Regions from separate parts of the Streptomyces sp. NPDC058632 genome, predicted to be linked through region 3. Evidence: predicted binding sites of a transcription regulator. Region 3 holds the regulator's gene; each other region holds the start of a gene.

Region 1 (8,846 bases), on a different contig from region 3:
GGCGGCCGGCTCCTCCTCTTCCTTCTTCTCGACGACCAGGGTCTCGGTCGTCAGGAGGAGGGAGGCGATGGAGGCGGCGTTCTCCAGGGCGGAGCGGGTGACCTTGACCGGGTCGATGACGCCGGCCTTGACCAGGTCGCCGTACTCGCCGGTGGCGGCGTTGAAGCCGTTGCCCTTCTCGAGCTCGGCGACCTTGGAGGTGATGACGTAGCCCTCGAGGCCGGCGTTCTCGGCGATCCAGCGCAGCGGCTCGACGGCGGCGCGGCGGACGACCGCGACACCGGTGGCCTCGTCGCCGGTCTTGCCGAGGTTGCCCTCGAGGACCTTGACGGCGTGGACGAGCGCGGAGCCACCACCGGAGACGATGCCCTCCTCGACCGCGGCGCGGGTCGCGGAGATGGCGTCCTCCAGACGGTGCTTCTTCTCCTTCAGCTCCACCTCGGTGGCGGCGCCGACCTTGATGACGCACACGCCGCCGGCCAGCTTCGCGAGGCGCTCCTGGAGCTTCTCGCGGTCCCAGTCGGAGTCCGTGGACTCGATCTCGGCCTTGATCTGGCCGATGCGACCGGTCACGTCCTCCTTCTTGCCGCCGCCGTCGACGATCGTGGTGTCGTCCTTGGTGACGGTGACGCGGCGGGCGGAGCCCAGCACGTCCAGGCCGACCTGGTCGAGCTTGAGGCCGACCTCCTCGGAGACGACCGTGGCGCCGGTGAGGACGGCCATGTCCTGCAGCATCGCCTTGCGGCGGTCACCGAAACCGGGGGCCTTGACCGCGACGGCGTTGAACGTGCCGCGGATCTTGTTGACGACCAGGGTCGACAGGGCCTCGCCCTCGACGTCCTCGGCGATGATCAGCAGCGGCTTGGAGGAGTTGGCCTGGATGACCTTCTCCAGCAGCGGCAGCAGCTCGGCGATGGAGCCGATCTTGCCCTGCGTGATGAGGATGTACGGGTCGTCCAGGACGGCTTCCATGCGCTCCTGGTCCGTCACGAAGTACGGCGACAGGTAGCCCTTGTCGAAGGCCATGCCCTCGGTGAAGTCCAGCTCCAGACCGAAGGTGTTGGACTCCTCGACGGTGATGACACCGTCCTTGCCGACCTTGTCCATCGCCTCGGCGATGAGCTCGCCGACCTGCTGGTCCTGGGCGGACAGCCCGGCGACGGCGGCGATGTCGGACTTCTCGTCGATCGGGCGGGCCGAGGCGAGCAGGTCCTCGGAGACCGCGGCGACGGCGGCGTCGATGCCCTTCTTGAGGGCGGCCGGGGAGGCGCCGGCGGCGACGTTGCGCAGGCCCTCGCGGACCAGTGCCTGGGCCAGCACGGTCGCGGTGGTCGTACCGTCACCCGCGATGTCGTTGGTCTTGGTCGCCACCTCCTTGACCAGCTGGGCACCGAGGTTCTCGAACGGGTCGTCGACCTCGACCTCGCGGGCGATCGTGACACCGTCGTTGGTGATGGTGGGGGCGCCGAACTTCTTGTCGATGACGACGTTGCGGCCCTTGGGGCCGATCGTCACCTTCACCGTGTCGGCAAGCTTGTTGACGCCGCGCTCAAGGGCGCGACGGGCGTCCTCGTCGAACTTCAGGATCTTCGCCATGGCAGCGGGAGCCCTCTCGGAAATCTGGGGTGAGAAAACACTGCGCCCCGGGCGCCCGGCTCAGTAAGCGTGTCGGGACCAGGGGCGCAGTTCGGAGCAAATCTGCTACGAGGTGACTTACTTCTCGATGATCGCGAGAACGTCGCGGGCCGAGAGGACGAGGTACTCCTCGCCGTTGTACTTCACCTCGGTGCCGCCGTACTTGCTGTAGAGCACGACGTCGCCGACGTTCACGTCGAGTTCGACGCGCTTGCCGTCCTCGATGCGGCCGGGGCCGGTGGCCAGGACAACGCCCTCCTGGGGCTTCTCCTTGGCCGTGTCCGGAATGACCAGGCCCGAAGCCGTGGTCTGTTCGGCGTCGAGCGGCTGGACCACAATGCGGTCCTCGAGCGGCTTGATGGCAACCTTGGAGCTGGCGGTCGTCACGATCCGACCTCCCCCTTCGGAGATCTCACGGGGTTAACTGTCTGAGGTGGCGACCAGGTCGATCCGTCGTCGCGGGTGCCGGACCTGCCCGTCGCTGTGTTGGCACTCTCCAGTGGGGAGTGCCAGACCTGAGACTATGACTGCGATTAGCACTCGGTCAAGCGGAGTGCCAATTCACCGCGTGGCGTCGCCGGGATTCCCGTGCACGCCGACCCGGAAAGCGGACCTGTGTTCGAGTGATCGTCCCCTGGTGACCGCCGCCCCCCGGACCCCCGCTTCGGCCCGAACGGCCCCGTCTCCAATCGCCGGACAGGCTGGATCGTGAGCGGTGCTCGTCAGTGACCGCCCGAGGACTCAGGGGCGCCGGACATAGTCCTCCAGCCTCCCGACCCTCAGCCCCCGCTCCTCCAGCTCGCGCAGCAGTCGCGTCGTCCGATCCGCCAGGGTCAGGGCCGGGGTTCCGCCCGCGGGGACGGAGATGATGTCGCCGGGCGTCAGGCGGTGCGCGCCGCGGGTGTACGCGAGGGTGCCGTCACCCTCCAGGGTGACCCGCCAGAGCACGACCGCCGCGATGCCGCAGTCGGCGGCGGCCCGGAGGGTCGTGGTGTCGTACGTGCCGTAGGGCGGGCGGAACAGGTGGGGGCGGATGCCGAAGCGGGCCCCGAGCTTGCGCTGCTGGCCGCAGATCTCGGCGCGCTGACCGACGTAGGGCAGGCCGCGCAGGGCGGGGTGGTCGAGGGTGTGGTTCTGCAGGCTCGCGCCGACCGAGCGCAGCCGGGCGAAGTGGCCGTAACCGGGCCCCACCACGCTGTCCGTGAGGAACATGCTGACGGGGAGGCGGCGGCCGCGTACGAGGTCGATGAAGCGGGGGTCGCGTTCGGCGCCGTCGTCGTAGGTCAGGAAGACGACCTCGTCCCGGGTCGGGACGTGGTCGACGACGGGCGGGAGGCGGCCCGGCCCACCGCGGCCGGCCGGCCGGCCCGCGCTGTCCCCGGCACCCTTGCCCGCCTCGGCCCGAACCGTCGGGCCCACGGCCGGCCGGCCGGCCGACGAGTCGCACCCCGCCAGCACCGCCAGGAGAACCGGCGCGGCCGCCCCCCGCCGGATCAACCGGGGCAACCGGGGCAACCGGGGCAACCGGGGCAGCCGGGGCAGCCGGGTCACAGGTAGTCCTCCAGGCGCCCCACCGCGTACCCCTCGGCCGTGACCTTGTCCAGGAAGCGGCGGATCATGTCGGGCATGGTGCCCTTCCAGTCGTCGCGGCCCCGGAAGTGGGAGAGGACGATGTCGCCGGGGTGCAGCTCCCTGTCCCACTCGCGGTAGTCCCAGCGGTCGACGAAGACCTCCTCGTTCCACAGCGGGGCGTACTCGATGCCGCAGGACTTCGCCGCGCGCAGGGTGTCCTTGTTGTAATTGCCGAACGGCGGGCGGAAGAGGACGGGGCGTTCGCCGTACCGCTTCTCGATGACGTCCTGCATGCCGCAGATCTCGCGCTTCTGGCGGGCGTAGGACAGGCCGGGCAGGTACGGGTGGTTCAGGGTGTGGTTGTGCAGGCCGACGCCCCGGTCCCGCATCCTCCCGAAGTAGCCGTAGTCCTCCTTGATCACGTAGTCGCTGAGGAACGCGGTGTACGGGATCTTCAGCTCGCTCATCATGCGCAGGAACGCGGGGTCCTTCTCGGCGCCGTCGTCGATGGTGAGGAAGACGACCTTCTCCTCGGTGGGAACCGTGGTGAAGACCGGGGGGAGGTCCAGTTCCCGGTGGCCGTCGACCTCGAAGCCCTTACGGGTGGAGATCCGGGGCTTCTCCCGGGGTGCGGGCGGGGCGGTCAGGGGCACCCGCTCGAGCCCCCAGCGCTTCACGGCGGCCACGCGCGCGGCGTGCGCGGCGCGCAGCCTGGTGGCGTAGGAGTCGAGTGCGCGGGCCGGGGGCGCGTGGAGGGGCTGCCGGCCGCCCGCAGCCGGGTCCGGGTCGGTGGAGTCCTTTCCACAGCCCGCGACGAGAGGGGCGAGGGTGGCGAGGGTGAGTACGGCGACACCGGCCCGTACGCCGCCCCGTGACCGCCTTTTGTCGTTTTGTCCTACTACTCGCATGGAGCCGGATCATCGCAGTCCCCCGCACCGGACCCGGCCCGACACCGCGGCCGGCGGCACACCGTCCACCGACTGGCCGACACCGGACCCGCGCCTGGCCCACAATGAGCCGGTGAACGACCGCACCGCGCCCCACGCCCGGCCCTCCTCGCAGCCCCTCGACGCCTCACCCCTCGCCCTGCTCCTCACCCCCGAGGGCCGCGCCCTCCTCGACGAGGTGCGCGACACCGACCCGGCCCGGGAACTCGCCGTCGCGACCCGGCTGCGCCGTGAGCATCCGGCGGAGCTGGTGTCGGCGGCGCTCGGCCAGGCCCGGCTGCGGCAGCGTGCGGCGGCGAAGTTCGGGACCGAGGACGCCGGGCGGATGTTCTTCACGCCGAACGGGGTCGAGCAGTCGACCCGGGCGAGCGTGGCGGCGTACCGGGCGCGGCGGCTCAAGGAGCTGGGCGTGACGTCGGTGGCCGACCTGTGCTGTGGGATCGGCGGGGACGCGATCGCGCTGGCCCGCGCCGGAGTCCGGGTGCTTGCGGTGGACCGGGACCCGCTCACCGCGGCGGCGGCCCGAGCGAACGCGGACGCGCTGGGCCTGGCCGCGCTGATCGAGGTACGGGAGGCCGATGTCACGGAGGTGGACACGGCCGGGTACGACGCCGTCTTCGTCGACCCGGCCCGGCGCGGCGGCCGGGGCCGCATCTTCGACCCCGAGGCCTACTCGCCCCCGCTGTCCTGGGCGGTCGAGGCGGCCCGCGGGGCGGCCCGCGCCGCCGCCCTGAAGGTCGCTCCGGGCATCCCGCACGAGGCCGTCCCCGATGACGCCGAGGCCGAGTGGATCTCGGACGGCGGGGACGTGAAGGAGGCGGTGCTGTGGTTCGGCACCGGACGGGCGGCCGCCGGGTCAGGGGGTGCGGTGGCCCCGGCGATCCGCGCGACCCTGCTGCCCGGCCCGCGCACGCTCCTCTCCCGCGGCCTGCCCGACCCGGCGGTGCGTCCGCCCGGCCGGTACCTGTACGAGCCCGACGGGGCCGTCATCCGCGCGCATCTCGTCGCCGAGGTCGCGCAGGACCTCGACGGAGGGCTGATCGACGCGACCATCGCGTACATCACCGCCGACGCGCACCGCCCCACCCCGTACGCCACCGCCTACGAGATCACCGACCGGCTCCCCTTCAACGTCAAGAAGCTGAAGGCACTGCTGCGGGAGCGTCAGGTCGGCACCCTGACCGTCAAGAAGCGCGGCTCGGCGGTGGAACCGGAGGAACTCCGCCGCAAGGCCCTCCCCAAACCGAACGGCACCGCGTCCGTCACCGTCTTCCTCACCCGCGTCGCCGGCGCCCCGACGATGCTGCTCGGGCACCCGGTGCGCTGACGCCCGCGGGCTCCCGGACCCCCTCCCCGGCGCGCGCCGCGCCTCACCGCAGCGACGCCCACAGCTCCTCCGCCTCCGGCTGCTGTGCCACCACCCGGTTGGAGTCCCAGGGCGCCGGGAGCACCGGCATCGTCACGGTGGTGACGGCGGACGACGACAGGCCCCGCAGGCTCTGGGCGAAGCGGGTCAGCTCGGCCGGCGAGTCCAGGCCGGTGTCGATCGTGAGGCTGCTGGTGACCGCGTCGACGATGCCGTACAGCTCGGTGAGGTCGGTCAGCAGACCCTGCCTCCCGATCTGGTCCAGCAGCGCCTTCACCAGCGTGTGCTGGAGACCTATGCGGCCGAGGTCGCTGCCGTCCGCTGTGCCGTACCGGGTGCGGGCCATGGCCAGGGCCTCGGTGCCGTCCAGGTGGTGGGTGCCCGCTTCGAGGTGCAGACGGCTCAGGTCGTCGTCGATGTCCTCGTCCGTGGTGACGGTGACGCCGCCGAGCGCGTCGACCAGACGGGCGAAGCCGGTGAAGTCGATCTCGACGTAATGATCCATGCGGACGTCCGTGAGCAGCTCGGCCGTCTTCACCGCGCACACCGGCCCGCCCACCTCGTACGCGCTGTTGAACATCGCGTGGGACACCGGCTGCGTCGACCCGCCGTCCGGCAGCGGACAGGCCGGGCGGTCGACCAGGGTGTCGCGCGGGATGCTGACCACGGTCGCGGCGGTCCGGCCGGCGTCGAGGTGGACGACCATGGCCGTGTCGGAACGGGCCCCGCCGCTGTCGCCGCCACCGAGCGCCCGGTTCTCCCCGCCGCTGCGCGAGTCCGAGCCCAGCACCAGGATGTTGAGGGACCCCGTCGGCAGGGGCGAGGCCGAGGCGGACGCCGAAGCGCCCTGATCCGAGGCCGCCGTCGTCCCCCGGGGCGGACGGTCGTCGCCCAGGGCGCTGTTGATGTCGACGCTGTTGATGTTGTCGCCCAGCTTCCAGTACGCCCAGCCGGCCGCCCCGGCGCCCAGCACCAGCGTGCCCGCCAGAGCGAGGCCGGTGAACTTCAGGGCCCGCACCCGGCGACGGACCGGCTGCCGATCCATCGGCGGGCCCGTCACCGGGTCCGCCGGCGGGGCCGTCACCGGGTCCGCCGGCGGAGCCGTCCGTATGTCCGCGTCTTCGGCGGTATCCGAGGGCGCGTCCGAAGGCACCTCGCTCCCGCCTCCGTCGCGTCCGTCACCGTGGCCCTCGTCGCGCCCCTCGCCTCGCCCCTCGCGGGAGCCCCCGTCGTGGCCCTCATGTTCCATCACGGACAGGAACGTAAGTCCGAATTATGACAACGAGCGCCTCCCGGACCGTTTTCTCGTGAAGTTCTCAGACTTCACAGCCCGGACTCACCCACCGCGCGCACCGAAACTTTCGGAAACGTCGGCGACAACCTTCGGGCCGTGCCGGCCGACGCCCGCAAGCCCGACCACCGTCATCCTCCGGCCGGCGGCGCCCCCGTACTGCTGCGCACCACCAGGCTCGTCGCCAGTTCCACCCGGGTCGCGGCGGCCACGGGGTCCTCGCCCTTGCCGAGGTCGAGGACCAGCCTGGCCGCCGCCTCCGCCATCTCCGTCAGCGGCTGCCGTACGGTCGTCAGCGGCGGCCCCACCCAGCGGGCCACCGGCAGGTCGTCGAACCCCACCACGCTCAGGTCCTCGGGAATCCGCAGACCCAGCTCACGCGCGGCCTCGTAGAGACCGAGCGCCTGGAGGTCGTTGCCTGCGAAGACCGCGGTGGGCCGGTCGGGGCGGCGCAGCAGGGCGAGGCCCTGGCGGTACCCGGTCTCGTGGTGGAAGTCGCCGGTCATGACCAGCCCGGGGTCCACCGGAAGTCCGCCGGTCTCCAGCGCGGCCCGGTAGCCGTCGATGCGGGCGCGGCTGCACATCATCTGCGAGGGCCCGCTGATCGCCCCGATCCTGGCGTGCCCGAGCTCGATCAGGTGCCGGGTGGCGGCGAGCCCGCCCTGCCAGTTGGTCGCGCCGACGGAGGGCACGTCGGTGCCGGGATCACCGGCCGGGTCCATCACCACGAACGGGATGGAGCGGCTGGTCAGCAGCGCCTGTCCGGACTCGTCGAGTCCGGACAGGACGAGGATCACCCCGTGCGGGCGGCGCGCGGCGACCTGGTCGGCCCAGGTCCGCCCCGGGGTGAGGCGGCCCGCACTCTCGGAGAGGACGACGCTCAGCCCCGCGTCCCTCGCCACGTTCTCCACGCCCCGGATGACCTCCATCGCCCAGGCGCTCTCCAGTTCGTGGAAGACCAGGTCGATCAGGGGCGAACGGGTGGCCTCGGCGCGCCGGCGCCGGTAGCCGTGGGCACGCAGCAGTTCCTCGACCCGGCTCCGCGTGGCGGGGGCGACATCGGCACGGCCGTTGAGGACCTTCGAAACAGTCGGTGCCGAGACACCGGCCTCGCGGGCGATCTCGGCGAGGGTCGCAGTCTGCGCGCTGCGCCCTCGCGTCCGGGTTTCGGCGGGCTGCGAGGAAGTCATGGCCGCGATCGTATCCCTGCGGGCCCTCTTGACGAAGTGTTCCCCAAGCCATGGATTCTCGGAACATTCGATATATGTTTCGAAACATTCGCAGGTCGCGATGGACCCGGCGCCGACCCGGCAGCCATAAAGCACCTTTGAACCTCTGTGAGAGGGTCCTCCGTCCCCCGACAGGAGTTTCATGACCAACCCCGTCCTGGCGTGACCCCGTCCTGCCCGCCGCCCGTGTCGACGACCTGCTCGCCCGGATGCCCCTGTAGGAGAGGACCGCCCAGCTGTACGGGGTGTGGGTGGGCGCGGACACGGACGGCGAGGGAGTCGCGCCGTACCAGCACGACATGACCTCCGACCGCGACTGGGACGAGCTGATCACCCACGGTCCCGGCCGGCTCGCCCGCCCCTTCGGCACGGCCCCCGTCGACCCGGACCTCGGCACACAGCCGCCGGCCCGCGCCCAGCGCCTGATCGCGCGGGCGGGCAGGTTCGGCATCCCGGCACTCGCGCACGAGGAGTGCCTGGCCGGATTCACCGCCTGGCAGGCCACCCCCTACCCGGTGCCCCTGGTCTGGGGCGCCGCCTTCCACCCGGAGCCGGTCGAGGAGATGGCCCGCCGCATCGGTCACGACCTGCGTTCGGTCGGCGTCCACCAGGGCCTCGCGCCGGTGCTGGACGTCGTACGCGATCCGCGCCGGGGCAGGGTGGAGGAGACGATCGGCGAGGACCCGTACCCGGTCGGCACCATCGACATCATCGGCACCGCCTATGTGCGCGGGCTGGAGTCCGCCGGGGTGGCCGCCACGCTCAAGCACTTCGCCGGGTACGCCTCCTCGGCCGGCGCCCGCAAT
Region 2 (11,423 bases), on a different contig from region 3:
CCAGCCCGCCACCGATGATCAGGGTGCGGGGGTCCAGCAGGGTGAGCGCGGTGACCAGCCCGTCGGCGAGCGCGTCGACCGCCTCCTGCCAGACCTTTCGGGCCCGTACGTCGCCCGACTCCACGGCCCCGGCGCAGTGGGCCGCGTCCGCGTCGGGGTCGCCGCAGGCCGCCGCCCACGCGTCGCCGACCGCCGCCGCGGACGCGTACCGCTCCAGGCAGCCGCGCTGACCGCACGGGCAGGGGGCGCCCCCGGGCCGTACGACGATGTGACCGATCTCGCCCGCGAAGCCGTGCGCGCCCGCCTCCACCCGGCCGTCGATGCCGATGGCGCCCGCGATGCCGGTGCCCAGCGGCACGAACAGGAACCGGTCGGCGCCCCGGCCCGCCCCGATGCGGCCCTCGGCGAGCCCGCCGGTGCGCACGTCGTGGCCGAGGGCGACCGGGATGCCGCCGAGCCGCTCCGCGAGCAGCGCGCGCAGCGGGAGGTCGCGCCAGCCCAGGTTGGCGGAGTAGACGGCGACGCCCCGCGCCTCGTCGACGATGCCGGGGACGGCGAGGCCGGCGGCGGACGCGGGCTCGCCGAGGTGCTCGGCGCCGTGGGCGCGGAGATCGGCGGCGAAGTCCAGGATCCCGGCTACGGCCGCGTCCGGGCCGCGGTCGCGCGCGGTGGCCCGGCGGGCCCGGTGCAGCAGCGTGCCGTCCGCTCCGACCAGGGCGGCCTTCATCCCGGTGCCGCCCACATCGAGGGCGATGACATGTTCCACGGGGGACAGTGTGACCCCGGGACCCGCAAGAGGTCTAGTCCACTTTCATGGTGTAGACCTTGATCCGATTATCGGAAAAGTTGGAAAAGTTTCGGAACGGATGGCGCGGAGCGCCGGAGCGGGAGCAAGCAGCAGTGCAGCGGCGGGGCTTGGCAAGGACGATCGCGATGGTGTCCGCACTGGGACTGACGGGGATCCTCGGCGGATGCGGTGTCGGCGGAGGCTCCTCCGACGTCACCCTGGAACTGGTCGCCGCCGACTACGGCACCGGCGTGGACAACAGCACGAAGAAGTACTGGGCCACGCTGACGGAGCAGTACGAGGCCGAACACCCGGGCGTGACGATCGACGTCACCGTCCACTCCTGGAACGACGTCGACCGCAAGGTCAAGGAGCGGGTCGAGGCGGGCGACCCGCCGGACATGGCCCAGATCGGCGCGTACGCCGACTACGCCGCCGACGGACTGCTCTACAAGGCCGACGACGTGCTCTCCATCCCCGTACAGGCCGACTTCGTCACGCAGTTGGCCACCGCGGGCCAGGTCAACGGCGTGCAGTACGGCATGCCGTTCGCCGCCTCCACGCGCGTGCTGTTCTACAACAAGACCCTGTTCGAGGAAGCCGGCCTCACCCCGCCGCGGACCTGGGACGAACTCGCCGCGAACGCCGAGGCCTTGAAGGAGGAGGGCGTGAAGTACCCCTACGCGCTGCCCCTCGGCCCGGAGGAGGCGCAGGCCGAGACCATGCAGTGGCTGCTCAGCGGCAAGGGCGGCTACACCGACGCCATGGGCGCGTACAGCTTCGACTCCGCGCAGAACACCGCGACCGTCACCTGGCTGAAGGACGAGCTGGTCGGCAAGGGCCTGACCGGCCCCGTCGCGCCCGGCGAACTCGACCGCGCCGACGCGTTCGCCGCCTTCGCCGCCGGTGACGTCGGCATGCTGAACGGCCATCCGTCGCTGATCGGCATGGCCGAGCAGAAGGGCGTGGAGTTCGGCACCGTGCCCATGCCGGGGGCCGACGGCGAGAGCCCGGCCACGCTCGGCGTCGCCGACTGGATGATGGCCTTCGACGAGAGCGGCCACCGCGACGAGATCGGTGACTTCCTCGACTTCGTCTACAGCGAGGAGCACGTGCTCGACTTCTCCCGCGAGTACGACCTGCTGCCGGTCACCACCTCCGCGTCCCGCGTGATGGAGGAGTCCGCGGAGGACAAGAAGTTCCGGCCCTTCCTCGGCCAGTTGGCGACCGCGGAGCTCTACCCGGTCGGCACCACCTCCTGGGCCGACGTCAACGCGGCCGTCAAGCAGCAGATTGGCAAGGCCGTGGCCCCGAACGGCAGCCCCAAGGGCGTCCTGAGCCAGCTCCAGGCGACGGCCGTACGCGCGGAGAGCGGGCGGTAGGGCACGTCGGGCCCGTAGGGCCTGCCGGGACCCGGCTGTCGGTGGCGAGGGCTACCGTGCGGGTATGGACCAGGGGCAGGAACGGGAGCAGGAGCCGCTGGCGCGGCGCGAGCGGGACGTCATCGCGCTGGAGCGCCGCGGCTTCCTCGGCCCCGGCGCGAAGGAGCGGGCGATCCGCGAGGAGCTGGGCCTGGCCCCGGTGCGCTACTACCAGCTCCTCAACGCCCTGCTCGACGACCCCCGCGCCCTGGCCCACGACCCGGTCACCGTGAACCGGCTCAGACGCGTCCGCGAGTCCCGCCGCACGCAACGCTGACGGAACGCGGGACGGCGGCGTCCCCGCAGGGCGGAGCGCCGGACGCGGGCCGTTGGCGTTCGGCGGTCGGCATCGGCGGGGACGTCAGCCGGTCATTCGGTCATTCGCTCATTCGGTCCGTGGGGCAGGGCCCGTGCCAGTGCCTCGAGCAGGTGTACGACCCCCTCGGGGCCGTCGACCACCACGTCCGCGCGTTCCCGCAGCTCCGTGACCTCGTCGCTGCCGCTGCACACCAGCAGCCCGGGGACGCCGTCCGAGCGGAGCCTGTCGACGGCGGCGTAGGCGGGGAGGTCGCCCAGGTCGTCCCCGGCGTACAGGACGCTCCCGGCGCCGATCTCGCGGGCGTACTCCGCCAGGGCGACGCCCTTGTCCATCCCGGGCGGACGCAGCTCCAGGACCATGCGGCCGGGCTCGACGACCAGACCGTGCCGCTGTGCCAGGCCGGTCAGCGGTTCGCGCAGCGCCTCGAGGGCGGCCTGGGGGTCGGCGGTCCTGCGGGTGTGGACGGCCACCGCGCGGCCCTTCTCCTCGGTCCAGGTGCCCTCCGGGGCGCCGGCCCGCTCGAGCAGCCCCGGCAGTTCCGCGCGCACGGCGGCGACCCCGGGGTGCGGGGCGGGCGCGGTGATGTCGCCGGTGGCGGCGTTCCAGCGCTCGGTGCCGTAATGGCCGAGGACGACGAGGCGCTCCAGGCCGGGAACGTCCGCGAAGCCACCGTGCCGTACCGCCACCGCGGGCGGCCGGCCGGTGATCACCGCCACGGAGGCCACCTCCGGGGCGAGCGCGGCGAGCGCGCGCACCGCGCCGGGATGGGCGCGGGCCTGCTCGGGGTCGGGCACGATCGGCGAGAGCGTCCCGTCGAAGTCGAGCGCGATCAGCGCCTTCCCCGGCCGCGCGAGCAGCGCGTCGAGTCCCTCCCGCCCGGCCCGCGTGGCGGGCACCGGCGGGGTGCCGGAGGCGTCGGGGTGCGTGGCGTTCGGATCCGTGGAGTCGTTGGGGCTGCCCATACCGTCAACCTATCCACGCCCACCCGTCCCCACGCATACCTGACCGGCCATCCAGGGACGGAGAGAGACGCCGGGGACGCCGAGAGACGCCGGGGGAGCGGCCGGCACGCCCTCCCCGGCTCCGCGAGCAGGGCCACCACTCGCGGCGGCGGGCTTCAGCTTCCGTCCCGCAGGGCGTTCAGCTGCTCCAGGAACCACTGCTCCGGCGGCAGCGCGGTCGCCGCCTCGGCCAGGCGCTTGGCGCGCTCGGCCCGCTCCTGAGGGCGCATCGTGAGCCCCTCGTGCAGGGCCCGCGCCGTGTCGACCACGTCGTACGGGTTGACGGTGATCGCGTCCTCGCCCAGCTCCTCGTACGCGCCCGCCTCCCGGGACAGCACCAGCGCGCAGCCCCCTTCGGACAGGATCGGGATCTCCTTGGCGACCAGGTTCATCCCGTCCCGGATGGGGTTGACCAGCGCCACGTCGGCCAGCCGGTACGCGGCCAGGGAGCGCGCGAAGTCGTCCCTGACGTGCAGGACGACCGGCCGCCAGCCCGGTGTCCCGTACCGCTCGTTGATCTCCCCGGCGACCCGCTGCACCTCGGCCGTGTAGTCGCGGTACACGGCGAGATCCTGCCGGGAGGGGTAGGCGAAGGCGACGTGCACGACCCGTTCGCGCCACTCGGGGCGGTCGTCGAGGAGCTGCCGGTACGCGAGCAGGCCGCGCACGATGTTCTTCGACAGCTCGGTCCGGTCGACCCGGACGATCGTCCGGCGCGCGGTCCCGTCGGGAGCCGTGCCGATCTCCTCGCGGAGCGCGACGATCCGCTCCTCGACGTCCGCCTCGTGCGCCCGGCCGCGCAGGAAGTCCGCGTCGGCGCCCAGCCCGTGCACCCCGACCGCGGTCTGTCCGAGCCCGCCCGCGAACCGCTCGCAGCACGCGGTGAACGCGTCCGCCCAGCGCCGGGTCAGGAAACCGAGCCGGTCCGCGCCCAGCATCCCGCGCAGCACCTGCCCGGCGATGTCGTCGGGCAGTATCCGGAAGTAGTCCGGCGGCGCCCACGGCGTGTGCGAGAAGTGGCCGATGCGCAGGTCGGGGCGGAGCTCCCGCAGCAGCCCCGGGACCAGCGTCAGGTGGTAGTCCTGCACCACCACCGCGGCCCCCCGCGCCGCCTCCTCGGCCAGCGCCTCGGCGAACGCCCGGTTGTAGGCCTCGTACGACGCCCACTGCCGGCGGAACTCCGCGTCGAAGACGGGCTCCAGCGGTGTCTGGTACAGCATGTGGTGCACGAACCACAGCACCGAGTTCGCGATGCCGTTGTACGCGTCGGCGTGCACGTCCGCGGGGATGTCCAGCATTCGCACGCCGTCCTCGCCGACCCCGCGCCGTACGGCCTCGCGGTCGCCGTCGGACAGCGCCGAGCACACCCACAGCGCGCCCGCGTCCGCCCCGATGGCCGACAGCCCGGACACCAGCCCGCCGCCGCCCCGCCTGGCGCGCAGCGCGCCGTCCTCATCCACCGTGTACGAAACGGGGCCGCGGTTCGACGCGACCAGCACCCGAGCGTTCCGAGTGTTCTGACCAGCCTGCATGGAAGCCATACGCCTCAACCTAGCCCGCCTCCGAAATGCTCAAACGTACGGATCGGCCGTACACGGACCAGTGGACCGGCCGTATACGACCGGATGCCCCCGGAAGACCAGGTCAAGGGCTGCGGCGGGGCCGCGGGCCGTCGTGGTCAGGCCACCCGGCGGGCCTGGTACTCGGCTATTTCCGTCATCGGAGGGCGCTCTTCCGTGTCCACCGGGTGGGTGCGGGGCTCGAAGCCGGTGCCGGTGCGTTCGAACTGGGTGAGAGCGGGGCGCAGGAGGTGGCTGCGGGCCAGCCGGAGGTGGGCGGTGCGGTAGATCGCGGCGGCCATGCGGCCGAGGGCCTGGCCGTCCTGGTGACGGTGCTTGCGCACGCCGACGTCGACCTGCGCGAGGGCGTCCAGGCCCACCAGGTGCAGGGCGTCGACCAGCATGCCCAGCTCGACGCCGTAGCCGACGGGGAAGGGCAGCCGTTCCAGGAGCGAGCGGCGGGCCGCGTACTCACCGCCCAGCGGCTGCACGAAGCCGGCCAGCCGCGGCCAGTGCAGGTTGAGCAGCGGGCGCGCCATCAGCTCCGTGACCCGGCCGCCCTGGCCGGCGGCGTCGCCCAGGGGCCGGTCGTACATGGCCTTCACCAGCTGCACGTCCGGCTCCGTGAGCAGGGGGCCGACGATGCCGGTGACGAAGTCGGCGGAGAACTCCCTGAGGTCCGCGTCGACGAAGCAGACGATGTCCCCCCGGGTGACCAGCAGGGAGCGCCACAGCACCTCGCCCTTGCCGGGCACGGCGGGGATGCGGGGCAGGATCGTGTCCCGGTGCACCACGGTCGCGCCCGCCGCCGCGGCCACCTGGGACGTGCGGTCGGTCGAGCCGGAGTCCACGACCACGATCTCGTCGACCAGCGGGACCCGCAGCATCAGGTCGTGCCGGATCGTCGTGACGATCTCCCCGACCGTCGCCTCCTCGTCGAGCGCGGGCAGCACCACGCTCACCGTCTGTCCCGTGGCGCGCTTCGCGGCCAGGAGGCGGTGCACCGGGCGGTCGGTCACGGACCAGGAGCGGTGGGCCAGCCAGCGCTCGACTTCTTCCAGCACGGTCAGCGGCTCCTCAGTTCTGTGGTCCATGGATCCTCTGGCCCATACTCCTGCGGTGCTCCTGCGGTCCGTACTCCGGTGGTCCGTACTCCGGTGATCCATGTCCCTGTGATCCGTCTCGCGGTTCGGACGCGCTCTCTCCACCGTCTTGGCCTTCGGTTACAGTCTTGGACAACGCGGATGGCCACGCACATCGGGGGTCGCGACCCTCTCCGGTCCTCGTCCGCGCCGCACGACCGCACGACACACAACCGAATACAGCTCATCCAGAGGGGCAGAGGGAAACGGCCCGATGAAGCCCCGGCAACCCTCCAGCCGGTTCTCGTAGATCACCGTCGATCGACGATCCAGCAGCGCACCGCGCAGTGGATCGCGCACGTGTCGCCGATCGTTCTCGCGAGGCTCCCGGCTAGGGAAGGTGCCAAATCCGTCTCACGGCGAGATGCGCCGTGAGGAAGATGAGGAGAAAGGGCCTCGCCTCACATGGCTGTGCAGACTGTCACCAGCACCACCGAATCCGCCGGATCCGCCGAGCCCTCCGGTTCTGCCGCGTCCTCCGTCGATCTCGGCCCCGCCGCCGCGCTGTCCTGCCGCGAGTGCGGCCACCGCGTACCGCTCGGCCCCGTCTTCGCCTGCGAGGAGTGTTTCGGCCCGCTGGAGATCGCCTACGACTTCTCGGCCTACGACACCGAGGAACTGCGCCGGCGCATCGAAGCGGGTCCCGCGAACATCTGGCGCTACGCGCCCCTGCTGCCCGTCCCCGCCGACGTGGCGACCAAGCCGAACATCAACCCGGGCTGGACCAAACTCGTCCAGGCCGACAACCTCGCCCGCGAGCTCGGCGTCACCGGCGGCCTGTACGTCAAGGACGACTCCGGCAACCCGACGCACTCCTTCAAGGACCGGGTCGTCGCCCAGGCCCTGGAGGCCGCCCGCGCCTTCGGCTTCACCACCCTCTCCTGCTCCTCCACGGGCAACCTCGCCGGTGCCGTCGGCGCCGCCGCCGCCCGTGCCGGACTGCGCTCCTGCGTGTTCATCCCGCACGACCTGGAGCAGGGCAAGGTCGTCATGGCCGCCGTCTACGGCGGTGAGCTCGTCGGCATCGAGGGCAACTACGACGACGTGAACCGCTTCTGCTCCGAGCTGATCGGCGACCCGGCCGGCGAGGGCTGGGGCTTCGTCAACGTCAACCTGCGGCCGTACTACGCCGAGGGCTCCAAGACCCTCGCGTACGAGATCTGCGAGCAGCTCGGCTGGCGGCTGCCCGACCAGCTCGTCGTCCCGATCGCCTCCGGCTCGCAGCTGACGAAGATCGACAAGGGACTGCGGGAGCTGATCGAGCTCGGCCTCGTCGAGGACAGGCCGTACAAGATCTTCGGCGCCCAGGCCGAGGGCTGCTCGCCGGTGTCGACCGCGTACAAGGCGGGCCACGACGTCGTCCGGCCGCAGAAGCCGAAGACCATCGCCAAGTCGCTCGCCATCGGCAACCCCGCCGACGGCCCGTACGTCCTGGACATCGCGCGCCGCACCGGCGGCGCGGTGGAGGACGTGACCGACGAGCAGGTCGTGGAGGCCATCAGGCTGCTCGCCCGGACCGAGGGCATCTTCGCGGAGACCGCGGGCGGCGTGACCGTCGGCGTCACGAAGAAGCTGATCGAGAACGGCGACCTGGACCCGTCCCTGACCACCGTCGTCCTCAACACCGGCGACGGTCTCAAGACGCTGGACGCGGTGGCCGACACCGGTCTGACCGCGACCATCCGCCCGAACCTGGACTCCTTCCGAGAGGCTGGCCTCAGCTCATGAGCGTGACCGTTCGCATCCCCACCATCCTGCGCACCTACACCGGCGGCAAGGCCGAGGTCGGCGCCGAAGGGGCCACCCTCGGCGACGTCATCGCCGACCTGGAGAAGAACCACGCCGGGATCGCCGCCCGCGTCCTCGACGACCAGGGCAAGCTGCGCCGCTTCGTCAACGTCTACGTCAACGACGACGACGTCCGCTTCGAGCAGGGCCTTCAGACCGCGACGCCGGACGGCGCGGGTGTGTCGATCATCCCGGCCGTCGCCGGCGGCTGACAGCGGCTGACGACGGCTGGTCATTACCATCGGTAACGGTTATGACCGGTCATTCATCGGATTGCCCCCTCCGCGAGAGAAGCGGAGGGGGCAATTCCGTAGGATTGAACACGGTAGAGTTGGGGAACGCGGTCCCGACTCCCGTATCGGGAACCATTAATTCCTGCCGCTCGCCCGACTGGATATAGCCGAAGTCCGGGCCTGTTCTGCGGCATTCGCTCCCTTTGTCCGGTCTGACTTGCCCTGAAAGCGGACGAATTACCGTCGCATTCCGGACCGGCAGCGCCGAGATTTCTCGTCCGACTGACCTGTTGCAGAGGGCAGTTGGGCAGATACATTCAGCCGCGGTCGACGCGTTCCGGCGCACGCCCCCAACCATTTGGGGAGTGAGGTCTGACCCGGATCCGCGAAGTGCGGATCTGTGCAAGGGCCAGTAATAGGGGAGTTAGGCATGGCTCAGGGCACCGTCAAGTGGTTCAACGCGGAGAAGGGGTACGGCTTCATCGCGGTCGACGGTGGTGCGGATGTTTTCGTCCACTACAGCGCGATCCAGATGGACGGCTACCGCACCCTTGAAGAGGGTCAGCGGGTCGAGTTCGAGATCTCGCAGGGCCAGAAGGGCCCGCAGGCCGACATGGTTCGCGTCAGCGCCTGAACGCGCTACCGGCAACCGCAAGAATTTTTCCTGCCGACGAAGGGCTCGTGTCTCCGGGATCACCCGGGGTGCGAGCCCTTCGCCTTGCCCGCGCAGCCCCTCCTGTCGCCCCTCCGGTCGCCCCTCCTGTCGCCCCGCGTGCCGCCCCTCCTGCCCGTTGTCCGTCCGCTCTCCGTCCGCTCTCCGTCCGTCCGCCGCCCGCCCGCCGTCCGCCTTGTCCGGGTGTTCGCGGGTGGCCGAGTCTCCCGCCGATCCTCGAAGGCGCTTGCACTCGCATGGGTCGAGTGCTAATCATTGCGTTAGCACTCTGAAGGTGAGAGTGACAACGTAAGGACCGGGTCGGTGAGGCCCGCGGGCCGGTGGGGCAAGGAACCACCGGGCCTGTGAGCCGTCCGTCGCGGGCGCGGGCGCGGTCCTAAAGGAGTCATCACCCCCAGTCCTGGAGGGACCACTTCACATGGCCAAGATCATCGCGTTCGACGAGGAGGCGCGGCGCGGCCTCGAGCGCGGCATGAACCAGCTCGCGGACGCCGTCAAGGTGACGCTCGGCCCCAAGGGCCGCAACGTCGTCCTCGAGAAGAAGTGGGGCGCCCCCACGATCACCAACGATGGTGTGTCCATCGCCAAGGAGATCGAGCTCGAGGACCCGTACGAGAAGATCGGCGCCGAGCTGGTCAAGGAAGTCGCCAAGAAGACGGACGACGTCGCCGGTGACGGTACGACCACCGCGACCGTTCTCGCCCAGGCCCTGGTCAAGGAGGGCCTGCGCAACGTAGCCGCCGGCGCCAACCCCATGGCCCTCAAGCGCGGTATCGAGAAGGCCGTCGAGGCCGTCTCCGGTGCCCTGCTGGAGCAGGCGAAGGACGTCGAGACCAAGGAGCAGATCGCCTCCACGGCCTCCATCTCCGCCGCCGACACCCAGATCGGCGAGCTCATCGCCGAGGCGATGGACAAGGTCGGCAAGGAAGGCGTCATCACGGTCGAGGAGTCCCAGACCTTCGGTCTGGAGCTGGAGCTCACCGAGGGCATGCGCTTCGACAAGGGCTACATCTCGGCGTACTTCGCCACCGACATGGAGCGTATGGAGGCGTCGCTCGACGACCCGTACATCCTGATCGCCAACTCCAAGATCGGCAACGTCAAGGACCTGCTGCCGCTCCTGGAGAAGGTCATGCAGTCGGGCAAGCCGCTGCTGATCATCGCCGAGGACGTCGAGGGCGAGGCCCTGTCGACCCTGGTCGTCAACAAGATCCGTGGCACCTTCAAGTCCGTCGCCGTCAAGGCCCCGGGCTTCGGTGACCGCCGCAAGGCCATGCTCGGCGACATCGCCATCCTCACCGGTGGCGAGGTCATCTCCGAGGAGGTCGGCCTCAAGCTGGAGAACGCCACGGTCGACCTTCTGGGCAGGGCCCGCAAGGTCGTCATCACCAAGGACGAGACCACCATCGTCGACGGTGCCGGCTCGGCCGACCAGGTCCAGGGCCGCGTGAACCAGATCCGCGCCGAGATCGAGAACAGCGACTCGGACTACGACCGCGAGAAGCTGCAGGAGCGCCTGGCGAAGCTCGCCGGCGGTGTCGCGGTCATCAAGGCCGGTGCCGCCACCGAGGTCGAGCTCAAGGAGCGCAAGCACCGCATCGAGGACGCCGTTCGCAACGCGAAGGCGGCCGTCGAGGAGGGCATCGTCGCCGGTGGTGGCGTGGCCCTGCTCCAGGCCTCCTCGGTGTTCGAGAAGCTGGAGCTCGAGGGTGACGAGGCGACCGGCGCCCAGGCCGTGAAGCTCGCGCTCGAGGCCCCGCTGAAGCAGATCGCCGTCAACGCCGGCCTCGAGGGCGGTGTCGTGGTGGAGAAGGTGCGCAACCTGACCCCGGGCCACGGTCTGAACGCCGCGACCGGCGAGTACGTCGACCTGGTCAAGGAAGGCATCATCGACCCGGCCAAGGTGACGCGTTCCGCGCTGCAGAACGCCGCGTCGATCGCCGCGCTGTTCCTGACCACCGAGGCCGTCATCGCCGACAAGCCGGAGAAGGCCGGCGCGGCCGCTCCGGGCGGCATGCCGGGCGGTGACATGGACTTCTGAGCCTGACTCGCCTCAGGTTCGGACCCGGTCCGTCAGTACCGAGGGCGGCACCCCCTGTCAAGAACAGGGGGTGCCGCCCTCGGGCGTTTCCGGAGCGGGGCTCGGGGCGTGAGCCTCCGGGGGGGCGGGTGGGTGTGGTGGGAGTCACAAGGGGGCGGGCCGGAGGGGTGGAATGGCCTGTGGCCCTTGCCGGTTGCCGCTGGAGTGCGATGAATGCGCACGCACATACTGACTGGTATATCCAACAGGGAGCCCCCCACATGACCGTCACCGCATCCACGACCGCCGCCCGGGCCTCGGGCATCCTGTCCCGGCCGGTCTCGATCAACGGCCTGACCGTGCCGAACCGCATCGCGATGGCGCCGATGACCCGGATGTTCTCGCCGGGCGGCGTCCCCGGCGAGGACGTGGTGTCGTACTACTCCCGGCGGGCCGCCGCCGGTGTCGGACTGATCGTCA
Region 3 (11,423 bases):
CCGTGCAGTGCAGGTCGTCGCCGCGCCGCTGGAACATGTTGTGCGGCAGCTCGTGGATCTCGACGTACAGGTCGCCGGCGGGGCCGCCGCCGGGGCCGACCTCGCCCTCGCCCGCCAGCTGGATCCGGGTGCCGTTGTCCACACCGGCCGGGATCTTCACCGTCAGGGTGCGGCGGGAGCGGATCCGTCCGTCGCCCGCGCACTCGGGGCACGGGTTCGGGACGACGGTGCCGAAGCCCTGGCACTGCGGGCAGGGGCGCGAGGTCATGACCTGGCCCAGGAAGGACCGCGTGACCTGCGAGACCTCGCCGCGGCCGCGGCACATGTCACAGGTCTGCGCCGTGGTGCCCGGCGCCGCGCCCTCACCGCTGCACGTGGTGCAGACGACCGCCGTGTCGACCTGGATGTCCTTGGTCGTGCCGAACGCGGCCTCGTCCAGCTCGACCTCGAGGCGGATCATCGCGTCCTGGCCGCGGCGGGTGCGCGAGCGCGGACCGCGCTGCGACGCCGTGCCGAAGAACGCGTCCATGATGTCGGAGAAGTTCCCGAAGCCGCCCGCACCGAAGCCGCCCGCGCCGCCGGCGCCGGCCTGCTGGAGCGGGTCGCCGCCGAGGTCGTAGACCTGCTTCTTCTGCGGATCCGACAGCACCTCGTAGGCGGCGTTGATCTCCTTGAACCGCTCCTGGGTCTTCGGATCCGGGTTGACGTCCGGATGCAGCTCGCGGGCGAGTCGCCGGAAGGCCTTCTTGATCTCTTCCTGCGACGCGTCCCGGCGCACGCCGAGTACGGCGTAATAGTCGGTGGCCACTTACGACTCCGCCAGGATCTGTCCGACGTACCGTGCCACTGCGCGTACCGCTCCCATCGTTCCCGGGTAATCCATGCGGGTCGGTCCGACCACGCCGAGCTTGGCAACCGCCTCGCCGCCCGAACCGTAGCCCACCGACACGACGGACGTGGAGTTGAGTCCCTCATGGGCGTTCTCATGACCGATACGGACGGTCACGCCCGGATCCTTCGCCTCGCCGAGCAGCTTGAGGAGCACGACCTGCTCCTCGAGCGCCTCCAGGACAGGCCGGATCACCAAGGGAAAATCATGTCCGAAGCGCGTCAGATTGGCGGTGCCGCCGATCATCAGCCGCTCCTCGTTCTCCTCGACCAGCGTCTCCAGGAGGGTGGAGAGCACGGTCGAGACCGTACCGCGTTCCTCGGGGTCGAAGGCCTCGGGGAGGTCCTCGACGAGGGACGGTACATCGGTGAAACGGCGGCCCGCGACACGGCTGTTGAGCCGCGCGCGCAGATCCGCCAGGGACGCCTCGCCGACCGGCGCCGGGCAGTCGACCATGCGCTGCTCGACCCGTCCGGTGTCCGTGATCAGCACCAGCATGGCGCGCGCGGGCGCCAGCGGGAGCAGTTCCACGTGCCGCACGGTCGAGCGGGTCAGCGACGGGTACTGCACGACGGCGACCTGCCGGGTGAGCTGCGCGAGCAGCCGCACCGTGCGGGCCACGACGTCGTCCAGGTCGACGGCGCCCTCGAGGAAGTTCTGGATGGCGCGCCGCTCGGGCGCGGTCATCGGTTTGACGCCGGCGAGCTTGTCCACGAAGAGCCGGTAGCCCTTGTCGGTGGGGATGCGCCCGGCGCTGGTGTGCGGCTGGGCGATGAAGCCCTCGTCCTCCAGGGCCGCCATGTCGTTGCGCACGGTGGCCGGGGAGACGCCCAGGTTGTGCCGCTCGGTGAGGGCCTTGGAGCCCACGGGCTCCTCGGTGCCGACGTAGTCCTGGACGATGGCGCGCAGCACCTGGAGCCTGCGTTCACTGAGCATCACGCACACCTCCAAAAGCCGTCCGCCCGGTCCGTTTTCCGGATGCCCTGGCACTCTTCGCACGCGAGTGCCAGACTCCCCGCCCAGTGTACGGCCGGGGGGTACTCCCCGGGCAAGGCCGGTCCCGCGCGGACGCGCCGCGAAAGCCGTGGGCCGTTAGCGTCGCGGTATGACGGTGGCTTGGGAAGAGTCGGGATGGGAAAGGCTGGCGCCGGGGGTGGGGCGGTGCCGGCTTCCGGTGTGGGACTGCACGGTGGGGCTCGTCGTCGGGGCGGACGCGGTGCTGCTCGTGGACGCCGGTTCGTCCCTGGGCGAGGGTGCGCGGCTGCGGACCGGGGCGCAGGCGCTCGCCGGGGGGCGTGTGACGCATCTCGCGCTCACCCACCCCCACTTCGACCATGTGCTGGGGGCGGCGGTGTTCGCGGGCGCGGAGGTGTTCGGCGCGGCGGGCATGGACACGGCACTCGCGCGGGACGGCCGCGAGGAGCTGCGCGCGGACGCGGTGCGCCACGGTCTGGACGCGCGGGCCGCGGAGGAGGCCGTGGACGCGCTGGTCCGTCCCCGGCACACGGTGTCCGGCGAGTGGACGCTCGGCCTGGGCGGCGGACGGCAGGCGCTGCTCGCGAACGTGGGCCCGGGGCACACGGCGCACGATCTCGCGGTGCTGGTGCCCGGCGACCCGGGGGTGGTGTTCTGCGGCGACCTGGTGGAGGAGTCCGGCGAACCGCAGGCGGGCCCCGACGCCGTCCCGTCGCACTGGCCGTCCGCCCTGGACCGGCTGCTGGCCCTGGGCGGCGAGGACGCGGTGTACGTCCCCGGCCACGGCGCGGCGGTGGACGCGGCGTTCGTACGGGCCCAGCGCGACGCCCTCGCGGTCCGCTTCGGCGTGTCGTGCTGAATCCTCGGCCGAACGGGGGCCGGCTTCTCCTATCGTCATCAGAATGCGCCAGTACTCTCCTGACCTGACCCCTGGGTGGAAGAAGTCCCGGCCCGTCCCCGAGGTGCCGGCCGAGCCCGGTCTGGTGGTGGAGGAGCCCGGCAGCGGATTCTGCGGCGCGGTGATCCGCTGCGAGGCGGGCACGGTGACCCTGGAGGACCGCTTCGGCAAGCACCGGGTGTTCCCGATGGAGCCGCGCGGGTTCCTGCTGGAGGGGCGCGTGGTGACGCTGGTCCGGCCGGCCGCCGGTCCGTCGCGGCCGGCCCGTACGGCGTCCGGTTCGGTGGCCGTCCCGGGCGCACGCGCACGGGTGGCACGCGCCGGGCGCATCTACGTCGAGGGGCGCCACGACGCCGAACTGGTGGAGCGGGTGTGGGGCGACGACCTGCGCATCGAGGGCGTCGTCGTGGAGTACCTGGAGGGCGTCGACGACCTCCCGGCGATCGTCGAGGAGTTCGGTCCGGGCCCGGACGCGCGGCTGGGGGTCCTGGTGGACCACCTGGTGCCGGGCTCGAAGGAGTCGCGCATCGCCGAGGCGGTCACCAGTGAGCACGCCCTGGTGGTGGGCCACCCCTACATCGACATCTGGGAGGCGGTGAAACCGTCGTCCCTGGGCATCGAGTCCTGGCCCCGCGTCCCGCGCGGCCAGGACTGGAAGACGGGGGTGTGCCGGGCACTGGGCTGGCCGGAGAACACGGGGGCGGCCTGGCAGCACATTCTGGGACGCGTGCGGTCCTACAGGGATCTGGAGCCGGAGCTCCTGGGCAGGGTCGAGGAGCTGATCGACTTCGTCACGGCAGCCTACGAACCAGGTCAGGGACCGAACCCGCGTTCCGCGGTGATCCACTCCGCCGAGTGATCAGTCCACCAGATCCCTGACCACGGCATCCGCCAGCAGCCGCCCTCGGAGCCTCAGCACCGCACGCCCCTCCTCGTACGGCCTCCGCTCCAGCAGCCCGTCCGCCAGCGCCCGCCGCGACGCCGCCAGTCCCTCCTCCTTCAGCAGTGACAGCGGCACGCCCTCCCGCAGCCTCAGCTCCAGCAGGATCCGCTCCACCCGCCGGTCCTCGTCCGACAGCAGCTCCCGGCCCGCGCCCGGCGACCGGCCCGACGCCAGCGCCGCCGCGTACGCGCCCGGGTGCTTGACGTTCCACCAGCGCACCCCGCCCACGTGCGAGTGCGCCCCCGGGCCGGCGCCCCACCAGTCGGCGCCCCGCCAGTACAGCTCGTTGTGCAGGCAGCGGCCGGCGTCGGAGGTGGCCCAGTTGGACACCTCGTACCAGTCGAAGCCGGCTGCCGACAGGGTCTCCTCGGCGATCAGATACCGGTCGGCGTGCACGTCGTCGTCCGTCATCGGGACCTCGCCGCGGCGGACGCGGCGGGCCAGCTGGGTGCCCTCCTCGACGATCAGCGCGTACGCCGAGACGTGGTCCGGCCCGGCACCGGTCGCCGCGTCCAGCGAGGCCCGCCAGTCGTCGTCGGACTCGCCGGGGGTGCCGTAGATCAGGTCGAGGTTGACGTGGTCGAAGCCCGCCGCGCGGGCTTCGGCGACGCAGGCCTCCGGGCGGCCGGGGGTGTGCGTGCGGTCGAGGACCTTCAGCACGTGCTGCCGGGCGCTCTGCATGCCGAAGGAGATCCGGTTGAAGCCGCCCTCGCGGAGAGTCTCCAGGTAGGCCGGGTCGACCGACTCCGGGTTCGCCTCCGTCGTCACCTCGGCGTCCGCCGCGAGCCCGAACTCGTCGCGGATCGCGGCCAGCATCCGTACGAGGTCGTCGGCGGCCAGCAGGGTGGGCGTGCCGCCGCCGACGAACACGGTGCGCACCTCGCGCGGGTCGTCGCCGAGCACCTTGCGGGCCAGGCGGACCTCGTCGGTCAGGGTGTCGGCGTAGTTGTCACGGGAGGCGAGCACTCCCCCGCTGCCGCGCAGCTCGGTGGCGGTGTAGGTGTTGAAGTCGCAGTAGCCGCAGCGGGTCGCGCAGTACGGCACGTGCAGATAGAACCCGAGGGGGCGGCCTGCGGCCCCGGCGAGCGCGGACGCGGGCAGCGCGCCGTCGGCGGGGACGGGCTCGCCGTCGGGGAGTGCGGAAGGCATGTGCTCCATTGTCCCGCACTCGTCCCGGTCCTCTCCCGCGTCGCGGGATCAGTCCGCCTGGAGCACGAGCAGCGCGAGGTCGTCGGCCGGCGGCCGTGCCCCGAACTCGTGGACGAGCCGGTTGATCCTTTCCGCCGTCAGCCCGGCGTCCAGCCCCGCGCAGCCGGCCAGCGCCGTGGCGAGCCCGTCGCCGTCGTCGAACTGGCGGGAGCCGGAACGCCGCTCGGTGACGCCGTCGGTGACGCAGAGCAGGGTGTCGCCGGAGCGCAGCTCGAAGGTCTCGCTGGTGTAGGTGGCGTCCTCGACGACCCCGAGCAGGGTCTGCGGCCGGGCGACGGTACGGACCGTCCCGTCGGGCGCGAGCAGCAGCGGCAGGGGGTGTCCGGCGGAGCCGAGGGTGACGCGGGCGCCGCCGTCGCCTTCGGCGCGGAGGGTGAGCTCGCCGTAGAGCAGGGACAGGAAACGGGTCTGGGGGCCGTCGCCCGGGGCGGAGGGGCGGGCACCGGCGGCGACGAGGGCGCGGGCGGCGGCGTCGGCGGCTTCGGTGGCGTCGTCGAGGAGCAGCTGGTTGAGGCGGTCGAGGACGTCGGCGACGCGGTAGCCCTCGCGGGCGAGCAGCCGCAGCCAGGGCCGGGCAAGACCGATGACGACGGCCGCCTCGGGCCCTTTGCCCTGGACGTCGCCGATGGCGAAGCACCAGCGGCCCTCGCCCGCCTGGAACAGGTCGTAGAAGTCGCCGCTCGGTCCGCCCTTGTCGAGGGGCTCGTGGACGAACGCGGAGCGCACACCGGGGATCTCGGCGACGGCGCCGGGCAGCAGTCCGCGCTGGAGCACGGCGGAGATGGTGGCCTGGCGGGCGTACTGCCGGGCGGCGCCGATGGCGAGCGCCACGCGCCGCCCGAGATCCTCCACCAGCCCGGTGATCTCGTCCGGGAACCGCCCGATCCCGGCCCGTCCGATCACCAGCGTCCCGAGCGGCCGCCCGCCGGCGACGAGCCGGTAGGCGAGGGCCGCGCCGGGCGCGGGGACGGAGACCGGGGGCGGGAGAGGCACGGGGAGGGAGACGGAGACGACGCAGTCGTACGCCGGTCCGCCGTCCGCGACCCCGGGCATGCCGAGGCTCCCCGGCATGCGGAAGCCCTCCGCCCCGCCGAGGCTCTCCGACAGACCGAGAGCGGCCTCCGGCAGGCCGAGGCCGGCTTCCGGCATCCGGAACGCCTTCTCGGGCCAGGGGTAGTCGAGCGGGCCGGGGGACAACGGGTCGGAGGACGGCGGCGGATTCTGCTCGAGCACCCGGCTCAGTTCCCCGACGCGGCTCTCGTCGGCGTGCCAGACCCGGGCGAGACGGGACCCGTCGGCCGACGTGCTTCCGCCCCAGCCGCCGTGACCGCTGCTCCCGTCCTCCAGCCACACGGCACACCAGTCCGCGAGCCGCGGAACGATCAGCTGCCCGGTGAGCGCGGCGACGAGATCCTCGTCGAGCTGCCCGGCGAGCAGATCGGACGCCTCGGCCAGGAACGACAGCGCTCCGCGCCCCAGCCAGGCCCCGTCCCGTCGGTACGGCCGCGAGGCACGCCACACCTCCCGGCCCCCGCCGGACCCCGGGACCTCATGCACCCCGTCCGGCTCCGCCTCCTCCACGTACGCGCACACGTCGTCGCCCCAGTCGCCCCCGCCGACCGAGTCACCCACGCCGTCCGTCACGCCGTCCGGGCCGTCCGCCGCGAGGCCTCCGGCGGGGATGCGGGCCCAGACCGTCTTCGTGTGGGCGCCGGGCCGGTACGTGATCCCCCAGGCCTCGGAGAGAGCGGCGACGAGCCGCAGCCCCCGCCCGTACTCGGGGCTCTCGGAGGGCGCCGCGTCCGGCCCGCTGTCGCGCGGGGCGCGGGAGGGGTGCCGGTCGGCGACCTCGATGACGAGCGCGCCGGTGTCCTCCTCCAGCGTGCAGGTGAGCCGTACCTCGGTCCCGGCGTGCACGACGGCGTTGGTGACCAGCTCGCTGGCGATCAGCGTGGCGTCGTCACCGGCGCGGGGGGTGAGGTGCTCGACGCCGGGCAGGGCGTGTTCCGTCCACTCGGCGAGCGCCGCCCGCACCAGGGCGCGCGCGGACCCCGGGGCGAGGGAACCGCCGGGCAGGGTCGCGTCCGCCCGCGCACATGCCCGCGCGAACGCCTCGGACGCGGCAGGCGAGGTCTCCCGTTGCGTCGGAATGACCCCCATGGGCAGCTCCCCGGGCAGTTCGTACGAATACACCTCGATCAATGCCGACAGGGTGACAGACCGACCCCACCCATAAGCAACCAGTTACCTAAGTGGACCATCGAAAGCAGGAACAACACCCCACACCCGGTCGGGAACCACCGAAAACCGGCCAGTTTCGCGCAACACCGGAAAGCGAGAAGCCCTGGCCCTCAGCGGGCGACAGCAGCACGGGGCCCCGGGCCGTCGAACCGGGACCCCACCCTCCGCTCGGACCCGACCGGACGAATCAAGGCGGTGCGCGCCACATCGCCGCAGTGGACGGTGCGTCAGGAGCGGGGCGGGCACGCACGCTCCAGCGCCACCTCGAAGCCTTCCCGGGTGACCACGGCGACGGAGCGTCCCTCGGGTTCACCCCGTGCGTCTTGAGCTGATGTGGGCGAGCACCGCAGCGGCGCCGTCCTCTGCGGCGGTGCCGTGGGCGGGTTCGGCCGCGCGGCGGTGGGCCGGATCGGACAGGCAGGCCGCGATTCCGGCGCCGAGGGCTTCGGCGGTGAGGTCCTGGAACGGCGGAGGCCGGGGAGCGACTCCCAGCTGGACGGCCGAGACGCCCAGAACGGCTGGTCGGCCGTGACGGGGACCGGCAGGGCGGGTACTCCGGCCCGCAGTCCGGCTGCGGTGGTACCCGCCCCGGCGTGGTGGACGACGGCGGCGGTGCGAGGGAACAGCCAGTCGTGCGGGAGGTCGCCGACGGCCAGGACGTCGGCGCCGCAGCCGCCCAGTTCGGCCCACCCCGCCTGCACCACCGCGCGTACGCCCGCGCGGTTCCGGCCTGCCGAATGATCCGGGGCCGGTGGTGCGTTGTGAGCGGGGTTCAGTCCCTCGCCCCATCGGCCAGGAAGACGTTCAGACTGTCGAGGAGCATGGTGCTGCCCTGCTCGGCCGCGTCGCGATCCTCTGCGGTGTCGCAGGTCTGCCGGAGCACGATCTGCGTGCGGTGGTCGTCCTGCTCGTCGAGTTCCACGGTCATGACCGCGGGCTCGGGCTTGCCGGGTACGTCCATGCCGATCACCAGGAGGCGGTTCTCGACGACCTCGAGATAGGAGCCGGTCAGCGGGAACCGTCCGCCGTCGGGCGTGACCGTCATGGCCTTCCACGCTCCGCCCTGCCGTACGTCCATCTCGACGGAGCCGGGAGCGGCGTAGGCCCACTGGGCATACTGCTCGGGGGTGGTCCACGCCCGCCACGCCTTGACCGCGGGGGCGTCCAGCGTTCGGGTCAGCTCGTAGGAGAAGCCGCCGGCCGGGGTGGTCTGCTCGGTGCTCATCTTTTCGCCTCCTGGTCTCATACCGCTCGGGACTGTTGCACCTGTAGACGCCCGCGGGCGCGGAGATTCATCGGCCTGCCGGAACTTTCCCGCGCGGCCGTACCGGTGCGGCACGGACTCGGCGAAGGAGCGGGGAGGCGCAAGCCCGGTCTCCGCACCGACAGCTCTCCACCACCCACGGGACCGTCCGAGGACCTCAGGCTTGATCCACGTCATCCGATCTCGCTGCCAGGACGCCGGGAGGCGGCCCTCGCGGACTGCGGGCAGGCCGAACCAATCTCTCCGAAACAAGAGCCCTGGACTCTGTGGAACCCGGGGTGCCGGTAAGAACTCCGTCACCAGCCACAAGCGACGATTCACCGGCCGCGCTCTCACCTGTTCGAGCGAACGAAAAGCGTGCCGCTGCGGCGGTTGAAGCCGGGTCGGGACGATCGGCGATCGCGGTACGGGCGTCGATGGATGTGACGACCTGGTTGAGCACCGAACGCTGCTGAGGGACGAGCAGGCACTCGTGGCGGGCAGGAGTGGGGCGGGTTCTACGATGGGCCGGTGACCGAGAGACTGCCCCCTGCGGGCGTTGACCTCTTCGACGTTGAGCGGCTCCTGTTGACCGAAGCTGCGGAACCGCCGCTGCCGCCCCAGGACGCCGAGGCCCGGGACCGGGTGTGGGACATGGCGGTCCGGGCCAACCCCGCCCTCTTCGACGGGCCTGTGGTGGCGTGTGGGGGACTGGAACGGACTGGCCCGCGCACCCTGCGCCTTTCCTGGGTGCGTGTGACCTACCGGCACTACGCCTTGCGTCGCGTTCCTGGCGCCACCGCACTGCCCTCGTTGTTCGTGAACGTCGTCCAGCCGGCAGACGACGGCCGTGTGCTGGCAGCGAGGATGTCGCCCGCTACGGCCGCCCCGGGCCGTTGGCAGCTGCCAGGGGGGTCTGTGGAGCCTCCCCGGAACGGGGCGGCTCTGGACGAGCCGGCACTGGCCGGCCAGGCCGCGCGAGAGCTCGCCGAGGAGTTGGGGATCGGCGCGGCAGCCGAGGACCTGAAGCTGTGGGTCGTCACCCGTGGCGAGAACGACAGCATCGGCCTGACCTACCTCGCCCCGCCCCTTCCCGAGGCGACGCTGCGCGCGGACTTCACCGCTGCTGCGGCAGCCGAGCGCAGCCAGAGCCGCGAACCCGAACTCGACGACATCGCCCTGGTCCGCTCACCGGGCGAACTGGCCGGTCTGCCCGGTCCGCACGCGGACTACCTGGAGCCGATCATCCGCCGCTTCTCCGGGGACCGCTGAGGTCAGGCGCCGACGAGGAAGTCGCGTCCCCGTTCGTCGAGCTCGGCCACGCACTGCAGGCCACGGGACCGAAAGCGTGCGAGGTCGCTGCGCATGCGGTGGACCGCCTTTTCCGTGCGGACGGAGCGGACACCGCCCATGTGGTCGATGGTCCGGTGCCAGGTGGCGCACGCCTGCTCGATGCTGGCGCACTTGAGGTGCATCTCCGCGCCCGCGACCAGGTCCAGGGCGACGATGCGCGCATAGGTGTCCGCCGGGCGGGCCGTGGCGGCCAGCGCGTACTGCTCGGCGGCGGTCCGGTGGTCTCCCAAAGTTTCGTGGACCTTGGCAGTGCGGGAGTACACCGACGCGGCCGGTGGACCCCAGGCCGACGCCCAGAACGGCACCTCGTCGCCGGGGGCACCGGTCAGCAGGGTGCGGGCGTGTTCGGCCTGGGCAAGGGCAGCGCACAGATGGTGTCCCTCCGGATGGTGCAGCCGATCAAAGCACCGGAATCCGCGGGCCGGGGAGAGTGGTTCCGCCGAACCGGAGGTCCGACCCGCCTCAGCAGGGCGCCTCGTGGAGAGCGGCGTCCGCCGAGATCGTCAGCGGGCTCGCACCAGAACGCGTAACCCATGATCCGCTACACCACAACACGGGCACATGGCCGCGTGCAACCGATGTCCGCGCGATGCCTAACAGGGCGACCGGTTTCTTTTCAGCCCACAGGATACCCTCGTCAACCTCAAATCCCTTACAGAGCAGGCCATTTGGCCAGATAGCAATCATTTGATGTGGTTACACTGACCGGTTGGTCGAGACCTCGGTGTTGGGGGATGCATGACGCAGGGCGGGCAGAACATGCCGCTGGAGGTTCAGCACATCAGGAAGGCGCTGCTGAAGGAGTTCGGGCAGCGGATCTCCATGGACGACTTCGTGAAGAAGGACCCCAAGGAGCGCGAGACGGCACTGTTGTCGCGGGCCGTCTCCGCGAAGGCGGCCCGCATCCTCACGGACTGCACGTCGGACGAGGCCGCGGCCGGGGTCATTGACGGCCGTGACGACTTCGGTATCGACAGCGTGGCGTTCTCCGCGTCGGGTTCCGAGATCTACCTGATCCAAGCCAAGTGGAAGGACAAGGGGACGGCCGGCTTCGACACGGAGGCAGCACTCAAGCTGGTGCACGGGCTGAAGAAGCTCGACAACCGTGACCTCGACCATTTCAACGAGCGGCTGCAGCTCCTCTCGGACCGCGTCCACGGTGTCCTCCAGCTTCCCACCTGCAAGGTGAACCTGGTCATCGCGCTCATGGGAGACGGCCGCCTCTCCCAGGAAACCCGCGACATCCTGGACGAGGCAGCCCGTGAGTTCGGCGGGCTCGGACGGACCGTCGCGTATCGGGTGGTGAACCAGGCCGACTTCCACCGGGCCGTCCGGGAGGACTTGGAGCCGCAGCCGATCACCCTCAAGGCGACCATGAACCGGGAGTGGTACACCCGCGAGACCCCGTTCAAGGCGGTCATCGGCGAGGTCAGTGCCGATCAGCTGGCCCGCTGGTACGGCGGCAAGGACGAGCATGAAGGGCACGGCGAGCGCCTCTACGACCGCAACGTCCGCCGCTCGCTGGGGCTGACCGGCGTCAACCAGACCATGGTCGACTCGTTGCTGGAGGACCCCGAGGGCTTCCTCTACCGCCACAACGGCATCACCGTGCAGTGCGACAGGATCACGCAGGAATACCCCTTCAAGCGGGCGGTGGGGCAGCCGACCGTTC

Evidence for each region. The regulator HrcA, encoded in region 3, represses chaperone genes, less so after heat shock. The targets are predictions, from matches to a motif close to TTNGCACTCNGNNNNNCNGAGTGCNAA.
Region 1: groES (co-chaperone GroES) is a predicted target of HrcA. The motif match lies at 2,169-2,195, and genes of this name have one in related genera.
Region 2: groL (chaperonin GroEL) is a predicted target of HrcA. The motif match lies at 9,149-9,175, and genes of this name have one in related genera.

What each region holds. Positions count from the first base shown of each region.
Region 1 is NZ_JBHXQZ010000111.1:15,467-24,312, reverse strand. It holds gene groL (chaperonin GroEL) at 1-1,596, opposite strand, end outside; gene groES (co-chaperone GroES) at 1,714-2,022, opposite strand; gene ACFWVE_RS30640 (polysaccharide deacetylase family protein) at 2,377-3,129, opposite strand; gene ACFWVE_RS30635 (polysaccharide deacetylase family protein) at 3,183-4,115, opposite strand; gene ACFWVE_RS30630 (methyltransferase domain-containing protein) at 4,228-5,481, shown strand; gene ACFWVE_RS30625 (LCP family protein) at 5,525-6,565, opposite strand; gene ACFWVE_RS30620 (LacI family DNA-binding transcriptional regulator) at 6,943-8,001, opposite strand; partial or broken gene ACFWVE_RS30615 (glycoside hydrolase family 3 protein) at 8,214-8,846, shown strand, end outside.
Region 2 is NZ_JBHXQZ010000041.1:26,333-37,755, forward strand. It holds gene ACFWVE_RS17675 (ROK family protein) at 1-766, opposite strand, end outside; gene ACFWVE_RS17680 (extracellular solute-binding protein) at 934-2,169, shown strand; gene ACFWVE_RS17685 (DUF3263 domain-containing protein) at 2,234-2,485, shown strand; gene otsB (trehalose-phosphatase) at 2,578-3,489, opposite strand; gene ACFWVE_RS17695 (trehalose-6-phosphate synthase) at 3,645-5,069, opposite strand; gene ACFWVE_RS17700 (glucosyl-3-phosphoglycerate synthase) at 5,207-6,151, opposite strand; SAM riboswitch class I at 6,411-6,616, shown strand; gene thrC (threonine synthase) at 6,635-7,957, shown strand; gene ACFWVE_RS17710 (MoaD/ThiS family protein) at 7,954-8,229, shown strand; gene ACFWVE_RS17715 (cold-shock protein) at 8,681-8,884, shown strand; gene groL (chaperonin GroEL) at 9,342-10,964, shown strand; gene ACFWVE_RS17725 (NADH:flavin oxidoreductase) at 11,225-11,423, shown strand, end outside.
Region 3 is NZ_JBHXQZ010000114.1:11,657-23,079, reverse strand. It holds gene dnaJ (molecular chaperone DnaJ) at 1-808, opposite strand, end outside; gene hrcA (heat-inducible transcriptional repressor HrcA) at 809-1,825, opposite strand; gene ACFWVE_RS30850 (MBL fold metallo-hydrolase) at 1,995-2,723, shown strand; gene ACFWVE_RS30845 (DUF3097 domain-containing protein) at 2,767-3,621, shown strand; gene hemW (radical SAM family heme chaperone HemW) at 3,622-4,854, opposite strand; gene ACFWVE_RS30835 (SpoIIE family protein phosphatase) at 4,903-7,074, opposite strand; gene ACFWVE_RS30830 (nucleotide disphospho-sugar-binding domain-containing protein) at 7,383-7,859, opposite strand; gene ACFWVE_RS30825 (SRPBCC domain-containing protein) at 7,928-8,380, opposite strand; gene ACFWVE_RS30820 (NUDIX hydrolase) at 8,930-9,670, shown strand; gene ACFWVE_RS30815 (hypothetical protein) at 9,673-10,014, opposite strand; gene ACFWVE_RS30810 (AIPR family protein) at 10,490-11,423, shown strand, end outside.